DNA from 2 places in the Kitasatospora sp. CMC57 genome. Region 1 is predicted to be linked to the other one. Evidence: predicted binding sites of a transcription regulator. Region 1 holds the regulator's gene; the other holds the start of a gene.
What was found. The regulator HspR, encoded in region 1, represses chaperone genes until heat shock. The targets are predictions, from matches to a motif close to TTGAGNNNNNNNNNCTCAA.
Positions count from the first base shown of each region.

Region 2: a site for HspR is predicted at 3,844-3,862, ahead of lon (endopeptidase La). Genes of this name have one in related genera too.

Region 1 is NZ_AP035881.2:3,469,138-3,480,904, forward strand. Features, by position in the region: gene ACKUU6_RS15285 ((Fe-S)-binding protein) at 1-771, opposite strand, end outside; gene dnaK (molecular chaperone DnaK) at 1,054-2,895, shown strand; gene grpE (nucleotide exchange factor GrpE) at 2,892-3,497, shown strand; gene dnaJ (molecular chaperone DnaJ) at 3,603-4,742, shown strand; gene ACKUU6_RS15305 (heat shock protein transcriptional repressor HspR) at 4,750-5,259, shown strand; gene ACKUU6_RS15310 (TrmB family transcriptional regulator) at 5,461-6,477, shown strand; gene ACKUU6_RS15315 (hypothetical protein) at 6,530-6,727, opposite strand; gene ACKUU6_RS15320 (hypothetical protein) at 7,086-7,709, shown strand; gene ACKUU6_RS15325 (LuxR C-terminal-related transcriptional regulator) at 7,726-8,679, opposite strand; gene ACKUU6_RS15330 (LuxR C-terminal-related transcriptional regulator) at 8,672-9,631, opposite strand; gene ACKUU6_RS15335 (LuxR family transcriptional regulator) at 9,624-10,586, opposite strand; gene ACKUU6_RS15340 (TDT family transporter) at 10,988-11,767, opposite strand, start outside.
Region 2 is NZ_AP035881.2:2,765,262-2,777,028, forward strand. Features, by position in the region: gene xylA (xylose isomerase) at 1-766, shown strand, start outside; gene ACKUU6_RS12125 (GtrA family protein) at 774-1,295, opposite strand; gene lon (endopeptidase La) at 1,425-3,821, opposite strand; gene ACKUU6_RS12135 (rhomboid-like protein) at 3,931-4,566, opposite strand; gene ACKUU6_RS12140 (response regulator transcription factor) at 5,108-5,845, shown strand; gene ACKUU6_RS12145 (sensor histidine kinase) at 5,929-7,143, shown strand; gene ACKUU6_RS12150 (multifunctional oxoglutarate decarboxylase/oxoglutarate dehydrogenase thiamine pyrophosphate-binding subunit/dihydrolipoyllysine-residue succinyltransferase subunit) at 7,367-11,116, shown strand; gene ACKUU6_RS12155 (DUF6104 family protein) at 11,293-11,472, shown strand; gene ACKUU6_RS12160 (DUF4097 family beta strand repeat-containing protein) at 11,654-11,767, shown strand, end outside.

The DNA of each region.
Region 1 (11,767 bases):
GAGCGCGACGCCGCCGTCCTCCTCGCGCTTGAAGTAGATGTTGAAGAACGCCAGGAAGCGGTGCCAGGCCACACCCATCGAGGGGTTGATGCCGATGGTGGTCGCCCACGCGAACGAGATGCAGATCTTCAGCATCGCGAACAGGTAGATCAGGTTCTCCAGGGTGCCGCGCGACAGGCCCTTGAAGGCCAGCACCAGCGGGTAGGAGACGAGGTACGCCGCCTCGTAGTGGTCGGCGCCCGCGAGGGCGCCCTCCAGGCCGCGCAGGATCATGATGCAGAGGCCGATGCCGAGGATCGTGTACTCGACGTAGAAGGCCTGCCAGGCGATCGACCCGGCGAACCGCGACTTCCGCCCGGCCCGGCCCGGCAGGCTGAGCAGCCGGATCACCATCAGGGTGGCGATGCCCAGCGTGGTCAGCGTGCCGACCAGCTCGGTGAAGATCTCGAACGGCAGCCAGTGGCCGATCACCGGAATGACCCACTCGGCGTCGAAGAGCTGGCCGAAAGCGGTCACCAGGGTGGAGACCAGGGTGAAGAAGCCGACCGCGACGAACCAGTGCGCGACGCCGACGACGCCCCACTTGTTCATCCTGGTGTGGCCGAGGAACTCGGCGGCGACCGTCTTCGTCCTCTGCACGGGGTTGGCACTACGGGTGGAGTCCGGCGCACCGGTCTTCACCACCCGGTAGATGTACGCGGCCGCGCGGGCGGCGAGCGCGGTGCCGATCACAGTGGTGACCAGCGAGATGACGATCGCTGCTAGCTGCATCGGCTCTCCGTCTCCAGCGGCTGGGTGTAGCGGGCTCCCTTGAGTGTACTCATCAGTAACTTTCAGGGGTGACGCGCCGGAGACTACCGCGCGCCAACACCCGTTCAGAAGACGCTCAAGGTATGGCGGCAGTCACTAAGGACAGACTCACCCTTACGGCGCAGTCCTGCCGACGCGTGCGCAGCAAAGTTGAGCGCCCCTGGCTCAGGGCTGTTGACGCACACGATCGGGTCGTGCATCCTTGAGCCTGTAAAGCTCAACTTCTTCATGGAGGTACCAACGATGGCACGCGCGGTCGGCATCGACCTCGGCACGACGAACTCGGTCGTCAGCGTTCTCGAAGGCGGTGAGCCCACCGTCATCACCAACGCCGAGGGCGCCCGGACCACGCCGTCCGTCGTCGCCTTCGCCAAGAACGGCGAGATCCTGGTCGGCGAGGTCGCCAAGCGCCAGGCGGTCACCAACGTGGACCGCACCATCCGCTCGGTCAAGCGCCACATGGGCACCGGGTGGAAGATCAACCTGGACGGCAAGGACTTCAACCCCCAGCAGATCAGCGCCTTCATCCTGCAGAAGCTGAAGCGCGACGCCGAGGCGTACCTGGGCGAGACGGTGACCGACGCGGTCATCACCGTCCCGGCGTACTTCTCCGACTCCGAGCGCCAGGCGACCAAGGAGGCCGGTGAGATCGCGGGCCTCAACGTCCTGCGCATCGTCAACGAGCCGACCGCCGCCGCGCTGGCCTACGGCCTCGACAAGGACGACCAGACCATCCTGGTCTTCGACCTCGGCGGCGGCACCTTCGACGTCTCGCTGCTGGAGATCGGCGACGGGGTCGTCGAGGTGAAGGCCACCAACGGTGACAACCACCTCGGTGGTGACGACTGGGACCAGAAGGTCGTCGACCACCTGGTCAAGGTCTTCCAGTCCGGTCACGGCGTGGACCTCTCCAAGGACAAGATGGCGCTCCAGCGCCTGCGCGAGGCCGCCGAGAAGGCGAAGATCGAGCTGTCCTCGTCCTCCGAGACCTCGATCAACCTGCCCTACATCACCGCGTCGGCCGAGGGCCCGCTGCACCTGGACGAGAAGCTCACCCGGGCGCAGTTCCAGCAGCTGACCGCCGACCTGCTGGAGCGCTGCAAGACCCCGTTCCACAACGTCATCAAGGACGCCGGCATCGCGCTGTCCGAGATCGACCACGTGGTCCTGGTCGGTGGCTCCACCCGGATGCCCGCCGTCGCGGAGCTCGTCAAGGAGCTGACCGGCGGTCAGGACGCCAACAAGGGCGTCAACCCGGACGAGGTCGTCGCCATCGGCGCCGCGCTGCAGGCCGGTGTCCTGAAGGGCGAGGTCAAGGACGTCCTGCTGCTCGACGTCACCCCGCTGTCCCTGGGCATCGAGACCAAGGGCGGCATCATGACCAAGCTGATCGAGCGCAACACCACGATCCCGACCAAGCGCTCCGAGATCTTCACCACGGCCGAGGACAACCAGCCGTCCGTGCAGATCCAGGTCTACCAGGGCGAGCGCGAGATCGCGGCGTACAACAAGAAGCTCGGCATGTTCGAGCTGACCGGCCTGCCGCCGGCCCCGCGTGGCCTGCCCCAGATCGAGGTCACCTTCGACATCGACGCCAACGGCATCATGCACGTCGGTGCCAAGGACCTGGGCACCGGCAAGGAGCAGCGGATGACCGTCACCGGCGGCTCCGCGCTGCCGAAGGACGACATCGAGCGGATGATGCGCGAGGCCGAGCAGTACGCGGAGGAGGACCACAAGCGCCGCGAGGCCGTGGAGACCCGCAACCAGGGCGAGCAGCTGGTCTACTCGACCGAGAAGTTCATCGCGGACAACACCGAGAAGCTCCCCGAGGACGTCAGGACCGAGGTCGAGACCGCGATCGGCGAGCTCAAGGAGGCCCTGAAGGGCGAGGACATCGCGGCCATCCGCGAGGCCACCGAGAAGGTGTCCACCACCGCCCAGAAGCTCGGCGCCGCGCTGTACGCGCAGAACGACGCCGCGGGTGCCGCCCCGGCCGGTGACGCCGCCGGTGCCGCCAAGGACGACGACGTGGTCGACGCCGAGATCGTCGACGACGAGAAGCCCAAGGGTGGTGCGGCATGACGGAGAAGCCGCAGGGCGGCGAGCCCGGCGACGACTCCGCCGCCGAGGAAGCCGTGCTGAAGGCCGCCGAGGAGGCCGTCGCGGGTGCGGGTGCCGACGAACTCTCCGCTGCCAAGCGGGAGTTGGCCGAGCGCACCGGTGACCTCCAGCGTCTCCAGGCCGAGTACCAGAACTACCGCAAGCGGGTCGAGCGGGATCGTCTGACGGTTCGTGAGATCGCGGTCTCCAACATCCTGGAGGCCCTGATCCCGGTGCTGGACGACATCGGCCGGGCCCGCGAGCACGGCGAGGTCACCGGTGGCTTCAAGTCGGTCTCCGACAACCTGGAGACCGTGGTCGCCAAGCTGGGCCTTCAGCAGTTCGGCAAGGAGGGCGAGCCCTTCGACCCGACGCTGCACGAGGCGCTGATGCACAGCTACTCCTCGGACGTCACCGAGGACACCTGCGTGCAGATCCTCCAGCCGGGTTACCGGATCGGTGAGCGGATCATCCGTCCGGCCATGGTCGCCGTCGCGGAGCCCCAGCCGGGGACCCAGAGCACTGCCGCGCCGGATGCCGACTCGTCGGACTCCGACAAGGCCGACGGTGCCCCGGAGAGCTGACCGAACGAGCGCTGCGGAGCCGTCCGTCGTCCTGGACGGCGGACGGCTCCGCAGCGCCGTCTCCGTACGAGCAACAGCGAACGACGCCGGGAGGTGGCAGCAGCCATGAGCGCGAAGGACTACGTGGAGAAGGACTACTACAAAGTCCTCGGTGTGCCCAAGGACGCCACCACCGCCGAGATCAAGAAGACCTACCGGAAGCTCGCCCGCGAGTTCCACCCCGACGCCAACAAGGGTGACGTCAAGGCGGAGGACCGGTTCAAGGACATCTCCGAGGCGTACGACGTCCTGTCGGACGACAAGCGCCGCAAGGAGTACGACGAGGCCCGCACGCTGTTCGGCAACGGCGGCTACCGGGCCGGCGGCCCGCAGGGCGGCAGCTTCGACTTCGGCGACCTGTTCGGCAACAGCCCGCAGGGCGGTGGCGGGGTCGGCGACATCTTCGGCGGCCTGTTCAACCGGGGCGGGCGGCAGCCGCAGCCGCGCCGGGGCGCCGACGTCGAGACCGAGGTGACGCTCGCCTTCGAGGAGGCGGTGGACGGTGCCACCGTCCCGCTCCGGATGACCAGCCAGGCCCCCTGCCGGGTCTGCGCGGGCACCGGGGCCAAGGCCGGCACCACCCCCCGGGTCTGTCCGACCTGCGTCGGGGCCGGCACGGTCAGCCGGGGCCAGGGCGCCTTCGCGCTGTCCGAGCCCTGCCGCGACTGCAAGGGCCGCGGCATGCTGGTCGACGACCCCTGCACGGTCTGCCACGGCAGCGGCCGGGCCTCCTCCGCCCGCACCATGCAGGTCCGGATCCCGGCCGGGGTGCAGGACGGGCAGCGGATCAGGCTCAAGGGCAAGGGCGCCCAGGGCGAGCGCGGCGGCCATCCCGGTGACCTCTACGTCACCGTGCACGTCGACGCCCACCCGGTGTTCGGCCGGAAGGCCGACAACCTGACCGTCACCGTGCCGATCACCTTCCCGGAAGCCGCGCTGGGCGGCACCATCGAGGTGCCGACGCTGAACGGACCACCGGTCAAGCTCAAGCTCCCGGCCGGGAGCGCCAACGGGCTGACCATGCGGGCCCGCGGCAAGGGCGCCACCCGCACCGACGGCACCCGCGGCGACCTGCTGGTCACCGTGGAGGTCGTGGTCCCCAAGCACCTCGAGGGCGAAGCCCTGGAGGCCCTGGAGCAGTACCGCGAGGCCACCGCCTCGGACGACCCGCGAGCCGCCCTCTTCAAGGCGGCAGAGGGAGCGTGATGACCCGATGACCCCCGACAACCCGATCGGCCCGGGTCCCGGCCTGGGCGAGGGCCTCCCCGGCGGCCCACGGCTGGGCCGCCCGCGCCAGGCCGCGACCCACTACGTCCTGACCGAGGACACCCCGGTCTACGTGATCTCGGTCGCCGCCGAGCTCTCCGGCCTGCACCCGCAGACGCTCCGCCAGTACGACCGGCTCGGCCTGGTCTGTCCCGACCGCACGGCGGGCCGCGGCCGCCGGTACTCCGCCCGCGACATCCAGCAGCTCCGCGAGGTCCAGCGGCTGTCCCAGGACGAGGGCATCAACCTGGCCGGCATCAAGCGGATCATCGAGCTGGAGAACCAGGTCCTCGCCCTGCAGTCCCGGATCGGCGAGCTCGCCGACTCCCTGGAGGGCGCCGCCTCGGCCCTCCAGCAGCGGGAGGCGGCGGTGCACGCCTCCTACCGGCGCGACCTGGTGCCGTACCAGCAGGTGCAGCAGTCCAGCGCGCTGGTGGTCTGGCGGCCGAAGCGCTGACGCCCGCCCGAAAACAAGCCGCCGGCTTTCCCGTCGTCAGGGGGGAGCCGGCGGCTTGCTGTTGGTGGGAGAGTTCGAAATCGCGGCGAGTTCCACAGCAGCGGCGAAAGGCGGGGCCGTCCGGGACATATGCCGCCTAAGATCCCGTCCAAGGGTTCCGGCCCTGACGCAGAATGCCTGAGCCGACCAAGGAGCCACAAGATGAGTGAGACGGCTGAACCCGGTATCACCTCAGGTGGACCGGGCATGCTGTCCCCGGAGGCGCGCGCACTCTACCGCTCGGTCCTGGACGCAGACGGGCGCCTCGCGGACGGCGACCGGGGGCCCGCCGACGGGGCTCCGCTGGACGAACTGCTCAGGATCGGGCTGCTGGTCCCCGACACCGACGAGCCGGGCGTTCTGGTGGCCGTCGATCCGCGACAGCTCTCCGAGGGCCTGACCGCGAGCTGGCAGCGGAAGGCGCTGGACCTGCTGATACGGGCCGCCGCCCTGCCGGGCGACCTGCACGACCTGGCAGAGGCTTACCACACCGCCCCCGAGCAGGAGGGCGGGACGATCGAGTACATCCGCGGCAAGGTGCTCATCAACCAGCGGGTCCAGCAGCTGGTGTCCGCCGCCGCGGAGGAGATCCTCGCCGCGCAGCCGGGCGGACCGCGCCCTTCGGAGGCGCTGGCCGGAATCATCGACCGGGATCTGGAAAGGCTCCGCCGGGGCGTTGTGCTCCGTACGATCTATCACCCCAGCACCCGGTATCACGCACCGACCAGGGACTACGTCGCGGCCATCACCCAGGCCGGCGGAATGGTGCGGACCCTGGACGAGCCGTACACCCGATTGATCATCATCGATCGGCGCACCGCGATCATCCCGGTGGCCGATGATCTGAACCTGGCCGCGTTCATTCACGACCAGGCCGTCATCAGTTACGTGCTGGAAGAGGTATTCGAGCGCAACTGGAGCCGAGGGCTGGACTTCGACGGTGCGCGCGCGGTTCCGCCGCAGGTGGTCTCCCGGATGCGGCAGACGATCATCGACCTACTGCTCGAAGGCGTGAATCACCGAGTGATCGCCCGCCGACTCGGAATCAGCGAGCGCACTCTTGCCCGGCATCTCGCCGAGATGCGGGAGGACTACCACGTGGAGTCGCTGTTCCAACTCGGCTTCGTGCTGGCCCGCTCGACGCACGGCGCGGCCGACGAGCCGACCGTGATCGACTGACCGGCTGCCGGCCGAGCCGGCCCGCCGCTTCCCGGTGGAAGCGGCAGCCGGATCAGTTCCAGATCGTGTCGTCAAGCAGCGAGGCCTTGGTCAGCGAGACGGTCGCGACCGGCGCGTCCGGGGACATGGCAGCCGCCCGCGAGGTGTTCCAGATGGTGTCCGCGGACGCCGTACCCGTCCCGGCCAACACCGCCACGCCAACTGCCAGCGGGACCAGAACGAAGCCAACAATTCGGCGTACAGAGGACATCAGGCTCTCCTTGTCGACGGAACTGCTCCAGCAGCACGTTCCACCAATTCGAACATCGCCCCACATAATGCCGGATAGTCCGCGAGCTGTCACCGGAGGGGTGGTGGCCAAGTGCGTCATCTCTCTGCCAGGCACAGAGATGCCACCGCGTGGCAGTGGACGACAGTCGGCCGTTCCGGCGACGATCAGTGCACCCTCAACCTCATCGGCGAGGGATGGCAGCGGGGGCGCCACAAACTGGCATGAACACGGTCATATTGTTCTGTCCTGAACGAATGCACAGCAGCATTCTCGATAACCACACACACTGCCCGCTGGGATTCGGCAGTCCCCGGTCAGCCTTTCTTGCGGAGTCGTCATGAGTGAGCCCTACCTGCGCAACCGCGCCGTTCCGACCCCCGAGGGTCGGCGCGCTCGGGTCTTCCTGGCCGCGCCGCTCATGCGGCTGACCGGGCCGGCCGACAGTGTGGTGACACTGGCCAGCCGGACCAGGCTGACCACCCTGCGCTCCACGCTGCTGAAGAGCGGCGCCGCCGTCTACAGCGCGCACCACAGCGACGCCTGGACGGTGGCCGGCCGCGCGCCGGAGCCGCGGGTGCCCTCCGACTTCCGGGCGCTGCAGACCGCGGACCTGGTCTTCGCCTACGTCGGTGCGCCGCTCTCCGCCGGCGTCGCGCTCGAGCTCGGCTGGGCCTCCTCGCTGCGCAAGCCGGTGGTGCTCCTGGTGGACGAGGCGATCACCCACAACCCGCTGATCGCCACCATCGAGCAGGTCGCTCCGGTGCTGCCGCTGGTCTTCGACGACACCTGGTCGCAGGACGCCCTGCGGCACACCGTGGAGACCGCGCTGGACTGGGCCGGCATGGCCCTCTCGCTCCGCGAGGGCTTCTGGACCGCACCGACCGAGGCCTTCCCGAACCCGCGCCAGGAGCCGCCGGTCTCCGGTTTCGGCTACTGGGCGCCCGGCGTCGCCACCGGCTGAGCGGATGGTGGGGCGGTCAGCCCGCCGGGACGTCCTCCGCCCCACGCATCTGCCAGCCGAGCTGGAACAGCGTCTCGGCGTCGTGGAGTTCGCGCAGCCGGGCGATGTGCCCGGCCACGGTGCGCTCGCTCAGGCCGAGCCGGCTGGCGATCATCCGCTGGGTCAGCCCCTGGGTGAGCATCCGGCCGACCTGCTCGTGCACCTGGTCGCCGACTGCCTGCCACGGCACTCGTTCGGCCCGCTCCCAGTCCCGCTCGAAGCCGCTGACCAGGAACGACACCACGGCCGGGTCCTCCACGATGGCGGCCCGCGTGTGGTCGGCGGACGCCGAGATGACGGCCGTCGTCCGGTCGTAGATCAGGATGCGGCTGAACGGCTCGTCCAGGACGCGTACCCGCGCACCCCACTCGCTCACCGTCGCCGCGTACTCCGCCGTCGGACCGTCCGCCCTGGCGGCCCCCTGGTACAGCACGTGCAGCACCCCGCCGCCCTGCACGAAGCGGCGGGTCCGGTCCATCCCCACCCTGACCTGGTCCATCGGCCTGGCCCCGCCGGGGTGCGCGGCCAGCAGTTCGTCCCTGCGGTCCACGTCGAGCTGGACGATCCTGGACCGAATCTGCTCCATGTCCGCGATGTGCAGCACCGTGCTGGTGCTCTCGATCCGGCGCGGCACCGCGTCGTAGGCGCGGGTCAACTCACCCAGCACGTCCGGCACTTCATCGGCCTGCCGGAGCGCTCGGACGCCCGCCGAACGGAGTTCGGCACCGCGCTGCTCGGCAACGGTGCGCGGGTTGACGGCGGTCAGCATGGCGTCCCGCGTGTGGTGAACCAGCAGGCCGAGTTCGAGCAGTCGCAGCACCGTCCCGGCGTCCTGGGCAGCGACGTCACGGAACAGGACCCGGCCGCCCTGGGCCAACACCTCGGCGTAGAGGGCGCGTTCGACCGCGCCGGGCAGCGGCAGGTCAGGCATCGCGGCCGCCGCGGAGCAGCCAGCCGAGCTGGAACAGCGTCTCGGCCTCGTGGAGTTCACGGAGCCGGGAGATGTGCCCGGCGACGGTGCGTTCGCTGAGGCCGAGCCGGGAGGCGATGGTGCGCTGGGTCAGGCCGGCCGCGAGCAGGCGGCCGATCTGCTCGTCCACCGGGCGTTCGTCCGCGCAGGCGTCGGCGTCGCTCCACCTGACGCGTTCGGCGCGGGCCCAGTCGCGCTCGAAGCCGCCGACCAGGAAGGCGACCACGGCCGGGTCCTCCACGAACGCGGCACTGCTGTGGTCGGCGGCGGCCGGGACCACCGCGACGGTCCGGTCGAAGATCATCGCACGTTTGAATGGCTCCCCCAACACCCTTACCCGCATGCCGAGTTCGCCGATAGCGATGGCGTAGCGCACGGTCGGCTGGTCGGTCCGGACGCAGGGTTCGTAGAGTGCCCGGACGGTACCGCCCCGGGCGGCGAAGGTGTGCGCCCTGGCCACCCCGCGGTCGAGCTGGGCGGGCGGCAGCGGGCCGCCGGGCTGGGCCAACAGAATCTCCTCCCGGGCGTCGGCCTCCAACTCCCGCATCCGCTGGACGATGTCGGCGGTCTCGTGCACGTGCCGGACCACGCTGGAGCGGACCGAGCGGCGCGGCGTGCTCTCGTACACCGCTGTCAACTCATCGAGCAGACTGGGGAGCTCCTCGGCCTCGACCAGCATTCTGGTGCCGGCCGAGCGCAGGTCGGCGCTGATCCGGGCGCCGACGGCGCGCGGGTTGACGGCGGTGTAGCCGAGGCCCCGCGCGCTGCTGACCAGCAGGCCGTTGGCGAGCAGCCCGGCCAGCGCGTCCTGGTCGGCCCCGGCCGCCGTCTCGAGCGTGATCCGGCCGCCTTGCGCGAGGACCTCCAGGTAGAGCGCGCGTTCTGCCTCCTCCGGCAGCCGTACCTCAGTCACGTCGCACTCCGCGCATCCGCCAGCCGAGTTGGAACAGGGTCTGCGCGCGATACTGCCCGCGCAGCCGGGCGATGTGTCCGGCCACCGTGCGCTCGCTCAGACCGAGCCGGGTGGCGACCGCGCGCTGGGTCAGGCCGCCCGCGAGCATCCGGCCGACCCGGTGAGCGGCGGCCTGGAGCGGCGACTCGTCGCCGAGGCGGGTCCAGTCGACGGTCTCGGCCCGGTTCCAGTCCCGCTGATGGACGGCGACCAGGAAGGCGACCGCCGAGGGGTCGGAGATGAAGGCGGCCCGGCCGGGGTCGTCAGGGGAGGCGGGCACGACGGCCACCGCGCGGTCGATGATCAGCATCCGCTGAAAGCACTCGTCCAGGATCCGCAGCTCCGAGCCCGGCCCGGAGAGCGCGACGGCGTACTCGACCGTGGCGGGCTCGGCCAACGCGCCGGGCTGGTAGAGGGTGCACAGCCGGATGCCGCGCCGGCGCAGGGCCAGGTCCTGCGGCCGGGCCGCCGCGAGGGCCTCCGGGTGCCGGGGGCCCGGGTGGGCGGCGAGCAGTTCGGTCCGGCACTCCGAGAGCAGTTCGGCGATCCGCTGCCGGATCTCGGGCCGGCCGTCGACGTAGCTGGGCGGGGTGGGCTCCAGGGCGCCGCGCGGGGTGGACTCGTACGCCCGGGTGAGTCCACTGAGTTCGCCGGGCAGTTCCTCCGCCCGGAGCAGCAGCCTGGTCGCGGTCGAGCGCAGCTCGGTGCAGAGCCGCTCGCCGACCGAACGCGGGCTGACGGCCAGGTAGCTCCGGTCGAGGGCATCGGGCTGCACCAGCCCGGAGCGGACCAGCTGGTCGAGGGCGGCACGGTCGCTGTCGGGCAGGGCGGCGAACGGCAGCCGGCCGCCACCGGACAGGATCGACAGGTAGAGCGCGCGGGCGGTCTCGTCGGGGAGTTCCTCGGTGGAGGCCACGTGCGGTGCACCTCCCTGCCGTCGCTCACCCATGGTCCGTCCCGCCCATGATCCCAGGGGTGACCCGACGCGTCCCCCGGAGCCCTGAGGCCCGGGGAACCCGTCGATCTCACGCCGGGTCGAGGCGCTTCCAGCGAGGCGGAGCAGCAACGCCTCGCCGGCTCCGGACCGGGGCCATCACCACACATGGCGGTCCGTCCGGCGCTCCACTTCGTCGCACCGGCACGCGGACGTGCCGGGACGCCCCCGTAGCGGAGCAAGTCGCCGTTCGCGGGCTGCGGTTGCCCGGACGACCTCGGCGTGGTTCCACCCTCACAGCGGGGCAGCCGGTGGACAAGGGGCGCCCGGCTGCAGGTTCCCGCAAGTGCAGGAACCTGCAGCCGGGCCCGGCGGACGGGCCGTCAGGCGGGGCTCACCCGGCCGAGCAGCCTGCCGTCCAGCAGACCGCTCACGGTCCGGGTCAGGGCGACCCCCCAGGCGGCGACCAGCAGCAGGTAGAGCGCGGCGGCCAGGCCGGTGAAGCCGTCGAAGCCGGTGTGCCTGGCCAGCCCGGCGGTGCCGGTGACCATGGTGCCGACCGGGAAGGTGAAGGCCCACCATGTCATCGCGAACGGCATCTCGGCCCGCAACGCCCGCAGGTTGGCGGTGACCGCGACGGCGAGCCAGAGCACCCCGAAGCCGGTCATGGCGACGCCGAACAGGACGGCGAACCCGAGGGCGGCCCCGGCCAGCGCGGGGGCCACCGACCTGGCGGCGTCGGCCAGCTGGTTGACGGCGGTGGTGGACTGGCCGAGCGGGCCGAGCACCAGGAACAGCGAGGGGGTCAGCACCAGCGCGGGCAGCTTGCTGTGCACCAGGCCGGCGAACACCACCGGCAGCACCAGCAGGGTGCCGAGCAGGCTGGCGCCGAACAGCGCGTAGCAGCCGTACAGCATGCTGCTCCCGAGGGCGGCGGGCAGGTGCGGGATCAGGGCGGGGCCGAGCGCGGAGGCGACCATCGGGGCGACCACCGGCAGCAGCCAGGTGGGGTTGGCCTTGAGGGCGGAGACCCGGTGCCGGGTGATCATCAGGTACGGGATGCCGGCGGCCACCAGCAGGGCGTACAGGGTGCCGACGGTCCACAGCACCAGGTCGATCGCGACCGCGGCCGGGGTGCCGATCAGCCGGGAGCCGAGCACCAG
Region 2 (11,767 bases), 700 kb from region 1:
CACCTACGTCGCCTGGGGCGGCCGCGAGGGCTCCGAGCACGGCGCCGCCAAGGACGTCCGGGTCGCGCTGGACCGGCTGAAGGAGGCGTTCGACCTGCTCGGCGAGTACGTCACCGAGCAGGGGTACGACATCCGGTTCGCGATCGAGCCCAAGCCGAACGAGCCGCGCGGCGACATCCTGCTGCCCACCATCGGCCACGCGCTGGCCTTCATCAACGAGCTGGAGTACGCGGACCGGGTCGGCCTCAACCCGGAGGTCGGCCACGAGCAGATGGCCGGTCTGAACTTCCCGCACGGCATCGCGCAGGCGCTGTGGCACGGCAAGCTCTTCCACATCGACCTGAACGGCCAGTCCGGCATCAAGTACGACCAGGACCTGCGCTTCGGCGCGGGCGACCTGCGCCAGGCGTTCTGGCTGGTGGACCTGCTGGAGAGCGCGGGCTACGACGGCCCCAAGCACTTCGACTTCAAGCCGCCGCGCACCGAGGACCTCGACGGCGTCTGGGCCTCGGCGGCCGGCTGCATGCGCAACTACCTGGCCCTCAAGCAGAAGGCCGCCGCGTTCCGGAGCGACCCCGCCGTCCGGGCCGCGCTGACCGCCTCCCGTCTGGACCAGCTGGCCCGGCCGACCGCCGAGGACGGCCTCGCCGCCCTGCGCGCCGACCGCTCCGCGTTCGAGGACTTCGACGTCGAGGCGGCCGCGAAGCGCGGCATGGCCTTCGAGCAGCTCGACCAGCTCGCCCTGGACCACCTGCTCGGCCTCTGACCACCCGTCACCGACCGGCCCCCGACCGGGGCCGGTCGGCGGGCAGCAGATCGGCCCGACGGGTGAAGACCCACCGCTTCATCGCCCAGTACCGGAAGAGCATCGCCAGGAACGTCCCGACGATCATCCCGCTGACGAAGTCGGCGGTCTCCTCGACGGACGCGGTGACGTGCGGCTCCCGCAGCTCCAACAGGTACCGGGAGACCACCAGTGGCGCATCGTTCACCAGCACCGCCAGCCCGCTGACCAGCAGGTACAGCGCCGCCTCGCGCTGCCGCCCGTACGCCCGGAACGACCACTGACGGTTCAGCACGTACGACACGACCGTCGCGACCACGGTCGCGACGGTCAGCGCGACCACCGGCTTCCCCGCGAACACGGTCTGCCGCAGCCCGTAGTTGAGACCCATCGTGAGCAGGAAGCACGTCCCGCCCACCAGCAGGAACTTCACCGGCCTGCGGTACCGGACCAGGAACGGCCGGAACCGGAGCGGGACCCGGGACAGCACCCGTTGGGTAGGTGACGGCATTTCGGCAGTTTCGCACGCATCTGTCCCGTCACCCCGGCCCGGCACACGCCGGGGGCCCGGACTCGTGCGAGTCCGGGCCCCCGGGCCGTAGCCGGCCGGTTCCCTACGGCCCGTGCGGCCGCACCAGCCCTACGCGGCGGCCACCAGCACCTCAGCCGGCTCCAGGGCCAACCGCAGCACCTCCCGCACGTCCGCCACCGGGTGCACCGTGAGCCGCGCGAGCACCTCCGCCGGGACGTCGTCCAGGTCGGGTTCGTTGCGCTTGGGGATGATCACCGTGGTGACCCCGGCCCGGTCGGCCGCGAGCAGCTTCTGCTTCACGCCGCCGATCGGCAGCACCCGCCCGGTCAACGACACCTCGCCGGTCATCGCGACGTCCGTCCGCACCTTCCGGCCGGAGAGCAGCGAGGCCAGGGCGGTGGTCATGGTGATGCCCGCGCTCGGCCCGTCCTTGGGGACGGCCCCGGCCGGGACGTGCAGGTGGATGCCGCGCTCGCGCAGCCCGGTCACCGGCAGCTCCAGCTCGGCGCCGCGCGACCGCAGGTAGGAGAGGGCGATGTGCGCCGACTCCTTCATCACGTCGCCCAGCTGCCCGGTCAGCGTCAGGCCGGTGGAACCGGTCTCCGCGTCCGCCAGCGAGGCTTCGATGTAGAGCACGTCGCCTCCGGCGCCGGTCACGGCCAGGCCGGTCGCCACACCGGGCACGGCGGTGCGCCGCTCTTCCGGCTCCTGGGCCGCCTCGGGGGTGTGGTGCGGGCGCCCGATCAGCGCGCGCAGCTCGTCCGGACCGATCGCGGCGGGCAGTTCGCGCTCGCCGAGTTCGCTCTGTGCCGCGATCTTCCGCAGCACCCGGGCGATCGACCGCTCCAGGTTCCGGACGCCGGCCTCCCGGGTGTACTCCCCGGCCAGCTTCCGCAGCGCGCTCTCGTCGACCGTCACCTCACCCGCCGTCAGCCCGGCCCGCTCCAGCTGGCGCGGCAGCAGGTGGTCGCGGGCGATGACGACCTTCTCGTCCTCGGTGTACCCGTCCAGCCTGACCAGCTCCATCCGGTCGAGCAGCGGCTCGGGGATGGACTCCAGCACGTTGGCGGTGGCGAGGAACACCACGTCGGAGAGGTCGAGCTCGACCTCCAGGTAGTGGTCCCGGAAGGTGTGGTTCTGCGCCGGGTCGAGCACCTCGAGCAGGGCGGCCGCCGGGTCGCCCCGGTAGTCCGAGCCGACCTTGTCGATCTCGTCCAGCAGCACCACCGGGTTCATCGAACCGGCTTCCTTGATCGCCCGCACGATGCGCCCGGGGAGCGCGCCGACGTACGTGCGCCGGTGCCCGCGGATCTCCGCCTCGTCCCGTACACCGCCGAGCGCCACCCGGACGAACTCGCGCCCCATCGCCCGCGCCACGGACTCGCCGAGCGAGGTCTTGCCCACCCCGGGCGGCCCGACCAGCGCCAGCACCGCACCCGCACGGCGCCCGCCCACCGAGCCGAGGCCCTGGTCGGCCCGCCGCTTGCGGACCGCCAGGTACTCGACGATCCGGTCCTTCACGTCGCCCAGCCCGGCGTGGTCGGCGTCCAGCACCGCGCGGGCACCCGCGATGTCGTACGCATCGTCGGTCCGCGTGTTCCACGGCAGTTCGAGCACGGTGTCCAGCCAGGTGCGGATCCAGGAGCCCTCGGGCGACTGGTCGGAGGAGCGCTCCAGCTTGTCGACCTCCTTGAGGGCCGCCTCGCGGACCCTCGTAGGGAGCCCGGCCGCCTCGACCCTGGCCCGGTAGTCGTCCTCCTCGTCGGCCGGGTCGCCGTTCAGCTCGGCCAGCTCCTTGCGGACGGCGTCCAGCTGACGGCGGAGCAGGAACTCCTTCTGCTGCTTGGCCACGCCCTCCTCGACGTCCTTGCGGATGGTGTCGTTGACCTCTTCCTCGGCGAGGTGGTCGCGGAGCAGGGTGAGCGCGTACTCGAGCCGGGTCAGCTGGTCGGCCTCCAGCAGCACCTTGAGCTTCTGCTCGGTGGTGGCGAAGGGGGCGTAGCCGATGTTGTCGGCCAGCTCACCGACGTCCTCGATCTGGGCCACCCGGTCGACGATCTGCCAGGCGCCGCGCTTGCGCAGCCACTGGGTGGAGAGCGCCTTGTACTCCTTCACCAGCTCTGCGGCCCGCCCGGCAACCGGCAGCCCGGGGTCGGACTCGCGGAACGGCCCGGTCTCCACCCAGAGCGCCGCCCCCGGACCGGTCGTCCCGGCGCCGATCCGGACCCGGCGGACGGCCCGGACCAGGGCCGCCGGGTCGCCGTCGGCCAGCCGGCCGACCTGTTCGACGGTGGCCAGCGTGCCGACCGCCCCGTACGAGCCGTCCAGCCTCGGCACCAGCAGCACCTGGGGCTTGGCCCCGCCGCCGACACCGGCCCTGGCTGCGTCGACAGCGGCCCGCACCTCGGTGTCCGACAGGTCCAACGGGACCACCATGCCGGGCAGGACCACCTCGTCGTCGAGCGGCAGCACGGGCAGAGCGAGCGGTGTGGACGTCGATGCCATGATCTCTCCCCAGTCAGTGAAGTTGAGTTGACCTGACTAAGGTTTGGCACCGGTCGATTGTTCCCCCGCCACTGTTCGCCCTGAGCGATCAGCGGGGGCCGAGCCGGACTCAGGCCCGCGAGGGCGCCAGCCGGCGGACCAGGCGACGGACCGGGAGCCGCCCCCCGCCCCCGCGCAGCAAGTGCCCGACGGCCACGCCGATCAGCAGCGCGGACGGGTGGCCGACCCGGCTGACGAGCTCGGTCTCGGAGAGGAACTGGTAGCCCGTCATGGTGGCCGCCCCGGCCAGCACCAGCGGGCGGGCACGCCCCGGCAGCAGCGACGCCAGCGCGCCCAAACTGGCCAGTACGCCGTAACTGACACCGATGTCGACACTGTCCAGCGCCCCGGGGGCGAGCCGGCCGGTGGAGACCGCGAGCCCGACCGCCGCCTGCGAGAGCAGGGTGGCCAGCACGTGCCCGGCGGCCAGCACGCCGACCGTGCGCGCGGCGCCGATCCGGCGCTCCAGCGGCGCGACGGTGAGGGCGAAGGCCCAGAAGTACGGCATCCAGACCGGCCCGGCCACCCAGAGCCCGCTCAGGAGCAGCGCCCGGACCGGGTGGTCGAGCAGGTTGTGGGCATCGGAACTGGAGAACGCCTGGAGCCGGTGCACCAGCTCCGGATCGCCGACCCGGGCGTACAGCGTGGTGGCCAGCAGCACGGCGAGGTACCCGAGTGCGAAGGGGTTGCGGCGGGGCGTGGGCACGAAACTGCGCAACCGTGACCGCAGATCCGCCATTCCACCCACCACCCGACTCGTGTCACCATGTGACTTGTCGTGCTCACGGTACTTCGCAGTCCTGGGAGCGCGCTGTGAATCCGCTGTGAACATGGTTCGAACCAGCACACCCCTTGGTCCGGACCATCCCTTTGTTTACGGACAAGCAGCCGTTGTCCTGAGGAGTCTGCCATCCCTTCGACGGCATACGCACCGTTACGGGCGATATTTTCGCCGGGTAAGGTATCGCCCCGTGCCTCACCCCCGGCAGGACCGGCACCGGCCCACAGGCCGGTTCCACCCGGTTCACCTGCCGGGATGCTCGCGGTGTCCGTACGCTGCGAACAGTGCCGAGCGGTGCACGGACCACACCCGTGCATCCCTTCGGAACCCGAGACCTCGGCGGACGGTCCGGGTGACCCGGGCGGGCCTGACACAGGTCCGTCACGACGGAGACAAGACGACTACGAGCGGACCCCGCTGTCCCCACAGGCAGCCGGGCCGCAGCCCTGGGGGCGGTGGCGTGACCGTGACTGAAATTCAGCAAGAGACCATCAACAGCAGCACTGCGGTGAGCACTCAGCGACGAGTACTCGTCGTCGAGGACGAGCCCACCATCGCGGAGTCCATCGCGGCCCGGCTCGGTGCCGAGGGGTTCAAGGTCGCGGTGGCGCACGACGGCCCCGGCGCGGTCGACGGCTTCCACACCTGGCAGCCCGACCTGGTGGTGCTGGACGTGATGCTTCCCGGCTTCGACGGCCTGGAGGTCTGCCGTCGGATCCAGGCCCAGCGCCCGGTGCCGGTGCTGATGCTGACGGCCCGCGACGACGAGACCGACCTGCTGGTCGGCCTCGGGGTCGGTGCCGACGACTACATGACCAAGCCGTTCTCGATGCGCGAGCTCGCGGCGCGGGTGAACGTGCTGCTGCGCCGGGTCGAGCGGGCCCAGCAGGCCGCCCGCACACCGGCCCTGGGCAGCCTCCGGTTCGGTGAGCTGGAGATCGACCACGTGCAGCGCCGGGTCAGGATCGGCAGTGGCGACGTCCACCTGACGCCGACCGAGTTCGACCTGCTGGCCTGCCTGGCCGCCCAGCCGCGAGCGGTGCTGACCCGGGAGCAGCTGCTCGCCGAGGTCTGGGACTGGACCGACGCCTCGGGCACCCGCACGGTGGACAGCCACGTCAAGGCGCTGCGCCGGAAGATCGGTGCCAGCTGGATCAGAACCGTCCACGGCGTCGGGTACGCCCTGGAAGCACCGCTCTCCTAGTCGCGCACGGAGCAGGGCCACCGGGGGGCCCACGCTTCGTCAGCACGACCGGCGAGTCTCGCGGGGGACGACGCAGAGGCGACATGACCTTTCCACAGCAACGCAACGGCGCACCGCGCAGTGCGAACGATCCGGCCCGCCGCGGCCTGGCCAGCCGGGCCGCGACTCGGCTCTGGGCCGACATCAGACCACTGGACCCGGTCCGTTCGATCAAGGGCAAGCTGACCCTGCTGGTGATCGTCTCGGTCTTCCTGGCCAGCCTGATGGTGGTGGTCGCGATCCGGTCCGAGACCCAGATCCGGATCATCATGATCTTCTCGATGATCGCCTCCTTGCTCTTCATGCAGCTCCTGGCCCACGGTCTGACCGCGCCCCTGCGCGACATGACCGCCGCCGCCCGGGCCATGGCCGAGGGCGACTACAGCAGCCGGGTGGTGGTGACCTCCCGGGACGAGATCGGCGAGCTGGCCACCACCTTCAACCGGATGGCCGGTGACCTGGAGGCCGCCGACCGGCACCGCCGCGAGCTGATCGCCAACGTCTCGCACGAGCTGCGCACACCGATCGCCGCGCTGCGCGCCGTCCTGGAGAACGTGGTGGACGGCGTGGTCCAGCCCAATCCGAAGACCCTCGGTGCCGCGCTGGAGCAGACCGAGCGGCTCGGACGCCTGGTCAGCCACCTGCTCGACCTGTCCAAGCTGGACGACGGCGTGGTGCCGCTGGACGCCCGCAGCTTCGAGGTCCGCCCGTTCCTGGACGGCGTGCTGCGCGGGCTCACCGTGGACGGCGCGACCGCCGGCGGCGCGTACGGGCGGCGCGAGGACGTCCGGTTGGCGCTGGAGGTCCGCCCGCCCGCGCTGGCCGCGGTGGCCGATCCCGAACGACTGCACCAGGTGGTGGCCAACCTGGTCGACAACGCCTGCAAGCACTCCCCCATCGGCGGCACCGTGACGGTGCGTGCGATGGCGGGCGAGGGCCCGGGCGCCCTGCAGTTGGAGGTCGAGGACGAGGGGCCCGGCATCCCCGAGCAGGACCGCGGGCGGGTCTTCGAGCGGTTCGGCCGCAGCGGCACGGCCACCGCGCTCGGCCCCGGCAGCGACGGCGGCACCGGCCTGGGGCTGGCGATCGCCCGCTGGGCGGTGGATCTGCACGGCGGGCGGATCGGCGTGGCCGAGACCGCCAGGGGCTGCCGGATCGTGGTCACGCTGCCCGGCGGGGTACCGTCCGACCAGGAGTTGTCACCGAACTGGGACATTCCCGCAGCGGGGACTGCAGCTGGTCCAGCGCGCCTGCACTGACCTGCAATAATGTCCTTGTATGAGGGGATTTCCACCGTTCAGGGAAGCGATCGCTTCCCCGTCGTTGGAACTTTCTAACGCACAGTTTCAGCCAAACCACCGGCCGGCACTGTGATCTGGGTGACGCCTGGCCCAGGAGGACTGCGCGATCAGTGATCGTAGGCGTAGCCTTAATCCCCGCTGTCCACCATCCCAAAAGGAAGCGGAAGAGGGCGGTTGCCCCGTGTCGCCACACCCTGAAACCCCCGTCAGCTCGGCAAGCTCCACTGGCTTCGGCCCCAACGAGTGGCTCGTCGACGAGATCTACCAGCAGTACCTCCAGGATCCGAACTCGGTAGACCGAGCCTGGTGGGACTTTTTCGCCGACTACAAGCCCGGTACCGAGGTGACTCCAGTGACCCAGGCCGCGACCCAGGTCGGCCCCACGCCGACCGCCGTTGCCGCCCCTGCCCCTGCTGCTGTTCAGGCGGCGCCCGCCCCCGCTGCACCGGCCGCCGCCCCCGTGGCCGCGCCGGTCCAGTCGGCGCCCGCGCCACTGGCAGCCGCTCCGGCCGCGCCGCCCGCGCCGAAGGCGGCCCCTGCGGCCGCTGCCGCGCCGGTCGCGGGGTCGGGCCCCGAGCTGATCCCGCTGCGCGGCCCCTCCAAGGCCGTGGCCACCAACATGGACGCCTCCCTGGAGGTCCCGACGGCGACGTCGGTGCGCGCCGTGCCGGCCAAGCTGTTGATCGACAACCGCATCGTCATCAACAACCACCTGCAGCGCGCCCGTGGCGGCAAGGTCTCCTTCACCCACCTGATCGGGTACGCCCTGGTGCAGGCCATCAAGGCCAGCCCCGGGATGAACCACAGCTACAAGGTGGAGGACGGCAAGTCCTACCTGGTCAAGCCCGAGCACGTGAACCTCGGCCTCGCCATCGACCTGGTGAAGCCGAACGGCGACCGCCAACTCGTCGTCGCGGCCATCAAGAAGGCCGAGACGCTCGACTTCCTCGGCTTCTGGCAGGCGTACGAGGACATCGTCCGCCGGGCCCGCGCCAACAAGCTGACGATGGACGACTTCACCGGTGTCACCGTCTCACTGACCAACCCGGGCGGCATCGGCACCGTGCACTCCGTGCCGCGCCTGATGCAGAACCAGGGCACCATCGTCGGCGTCGGCGCGATGGAGTACCCGGCCGAGTTCCAGGGTTCGTCCCCGGACACCCTGGCCAAGCTGGGCATCTCCAAGATCATGACCCTGACCTCGACCTACGACCACCGGGTCATCCAGGGCGCGGCCTCGGGCGAGTTCCTGCGCACGATCCACCAGCTGCTGCTCGGCGAGCACAACTTCTACGACGATGTCTTCGAGTCGCTGCGGATCCCGTACGAGCCGGTCCGCTGGGCCACCGACGTCGCCACCACCCACGACGACGAGGTCAACAAGACCGCGCGCGTCATGGAGCTGATCCACTCCTACCGGGTCCGCGGTCACCTGATGGCCGACACCGACCCGCTGGAGTACAAGCAGCGCAAGCACCCCGACCTGGACGTGGTCCAGCACGGGCTGACGCTGTGGGACCTGGAGCGCGAGTTCGCGGTCGGCGGCTTCGGCGGCCAGAAGATGATGAAGCTCCGCGACATCCTCGGCCTGCTGCGCAACACGTACTGCCGCACCGTCGGCATCGAGTACATGCACATCCAGGACCCGAAGCAGCGCAAGTGGCTGCAGGAGCGCCTGGAGAAGCCGTACACCAAGCCGGAGCGCGAGGAGCAGCTGCGTATCCTGCGCCGACTGAACTCGGCCGAGGCCTTCGAGACCTTCCTGCAGACGAAGTACGTCGGCCAGAAGCGCTTCTCGCTGGAGGGCGGCGAGTCGCTCATCCCGCTGCTGGACGCGACCATCGACGCGGCGGCCGAGCACCGTCTCGACGAGGCCGTGATCGGCATGGCCCACCGCGGCCGGCTGAACGTGCTGGCGAACATCGTCGGCAAGCCGTACGGCAAGATCTTCGGCGAGTTCGAGGGCAACCTCGACCCCAAGTCGATGCACGGCTCCGGCGACGTCAAGTACCACCTGGGCTCCGAGGGGACCTTCACCGGTCTGGACGGGGAGACCATCAAGGTCTCGCTGGCCGCCAACCCCTCGCACCTGGAGGCCGTCGACCCGGTGGTCGAGGGCATCGTCCGCGCCAAGCAGGACGTGCTGGACCAGGGCGGCACCACCTTCCCGGTGCTGCCGATCCAGATCCACGGTGACGCGGCCTTCGCCGGCCAGGGCGTCGTCGCGGAGACCCTGAACATGTCGCAGCTGCGCGGCTACCGCACCGGTGGCACCATCCACCTGGTGGTCAACAACCAGGTCGGCTTCACCGCCGCCCCGGCCAGCAGCCGCTCGTCGATGTACTGCACCGACGTGGCGCGGATGATCGAGGCGCCGATCTTCCACGTGAACGGCGACGACCCGGAGGCCGTGGTCCGCGTCGCGCGGCTGGCCTTCGAGTTCCGTCAGGAGTTCCACAAGGACGTCGTGATCGACCTCATCTGCTACCGCCGTCGCGGTCACAACGAGGCTGACAACCCGTCGTTCACCCAGCCGCTGATGTACGACCTGATCGACAAGAAGCGCTCGGTGCGCAAGCTCTACACCGAGGGCCTGATCGGTCGCGGCGACATCACCATGGAAGAGGCGGAGCAGGCGCTCCAGGACTTCCAGGGCCAGCTGGAGAAGGTCTTCTCCGAGGTCCGCGACGCGGCCTCGGCGCAGGCCCCGGCCGCCAACGGCAAGCCGCAGGCGGACTTCCCGGTCAACATCCAGACCGGCATCTCCGAGGAGATGGTCAAGCGGATCGCCGCCTCGCAGAGCAACCTGCCGGAGTGGCTGACGGTGCACCCGCGCCTGCTGCCGCAGCTGCAGCGCCGCACCGCCTCGGTCGAGGACAACACCATCGACTGGGCCATGGGCGAGACGCTCGCCATCGGCTCGCTGCTGATGGAGGGTCACCCGGTCCGGCTGGCCGGCCAGGACAGCCGCCGCGGCACCTTCGGCCAGCGCCACGCGGTGCTGATCGACCGGGTCACCGGCGAGGACTACACCCCGCTGCTGTACCTGACGGAGGACCAGGCCCGCTACACCGTCTACGACTCGCTGCTCAGCGAGTACGCGGCGATGGGCTTCGAGTACGGCTACTCGCTGACCCGGCCGAACGCGCTGGTCATGTGGGAGGCGCAGTTCGGCGACTTCGTCAACGGCGCGCAGACCATGGTCGACGAGTACATCGCCTCCGCCGAGCAGAAGTGGGGCCAGCACTCGGGCGTCACCCTGCTGCTTCCGCACGGCTACGAGGGCCAGGGCCCGGACCACTCGTCCGCGCGTCCGGAGCGTTTCCTGCAGATGTGCGCGCAGGACAACATGACGGTCGCGATGCCGACCCTGCCGTCGAACTACTTCCACCTGCTGCGCTGGCAGGCGCACAACCCGCACCACAAGCCGCTGATCGTCTTCACCCCGAAGTCGATGCTGCGTCTGAAGGCGGCGGCCTCGGCCACCTCGGAGTTCACCTCGGGCTCGTTCCGTCCGGTCATCGGTGACACCACCGTCGACCCGGCGAACGTCCGCAAGGTGGTCATCACGGCCGGCAAGTTCTACTACGACGTCGAGGCGGCCCGTACCGAGCGCGGGGTCACCGACACCGCGATCGTCCGGGTCGAGAGGCTCTACCCGCTGCCGGTGGCCGAGCTCCAGGAGGAGCTGGCCAAGTACGGCGACAACGTCCAGTTCGTCTGGGCGCAGGAGGAGCCGGCCAACCAGGGTGCCTGGCCGTTCATCGCGATGAACCTGGTGGACCACCTCCAGGTCGTCGTGGGCCGCAGCGCCGGCGCCGCCCGCCTGCGCCGGGTCGCCCGCACCGCCTCGTCCGCCCCGGCGGTCGGTTCGGCCAAGCGGCACGGTGCCGAGCAGCAGGCGCTGCTCGACGAGATCTTCGCGATCTGACGCTCCGTCCGGTGGCCACGGGCCCCGTCCTCCGCTCCGGCGGCGGGCGGGGCCCGTGGTCGTCCCGGGTCCCCAGTGGCCTGCCGCTGCGACTTCGCCGCGGACGACGCCAAGGCCACGGACCAGCGGCCCCGACTATCCTGGGCCGGTCACACCCCAACCGACCGGAGCACACCGTGTACTTCACCGACCGCGGCATCGAGGAGCTGGCGAGCCGGCGCGGCGACGAGGAGGTCACCTTCGAGTGGCTGGCCGAGCGCCTGCGCGAGTTCGTCGACCTGAACCCGGACTTCGAGATCCCGGTCGAGCGGCTGGCCACCTGGCTGGCCAGGCTCGACGACGAGGACGAGGACTGATCCAGCTCCCGAACGAGGGCCCGACGGCGACCGCCGTCGGGCCCTCGGCTTTCCCCGAGGCGACCCTGAGTCGACCCTGAGGTTCCCCCGGGAGCGCCTTGACTTCGCCGTTACGCGATATATCGTGTTGTTCAGGGAGACGCGATACATCGCGATCCGACAACGGGAGGCGGACACAATCATGGGCAAGTGGACGATCGACAAGCCGGACCGGATCATCCTGGACGAGCCGGTCGAGACCTTGCACGTACGGGTGGTCGCGGGTGCGGTGAACGTGGTCGCCACCGACGGGCCC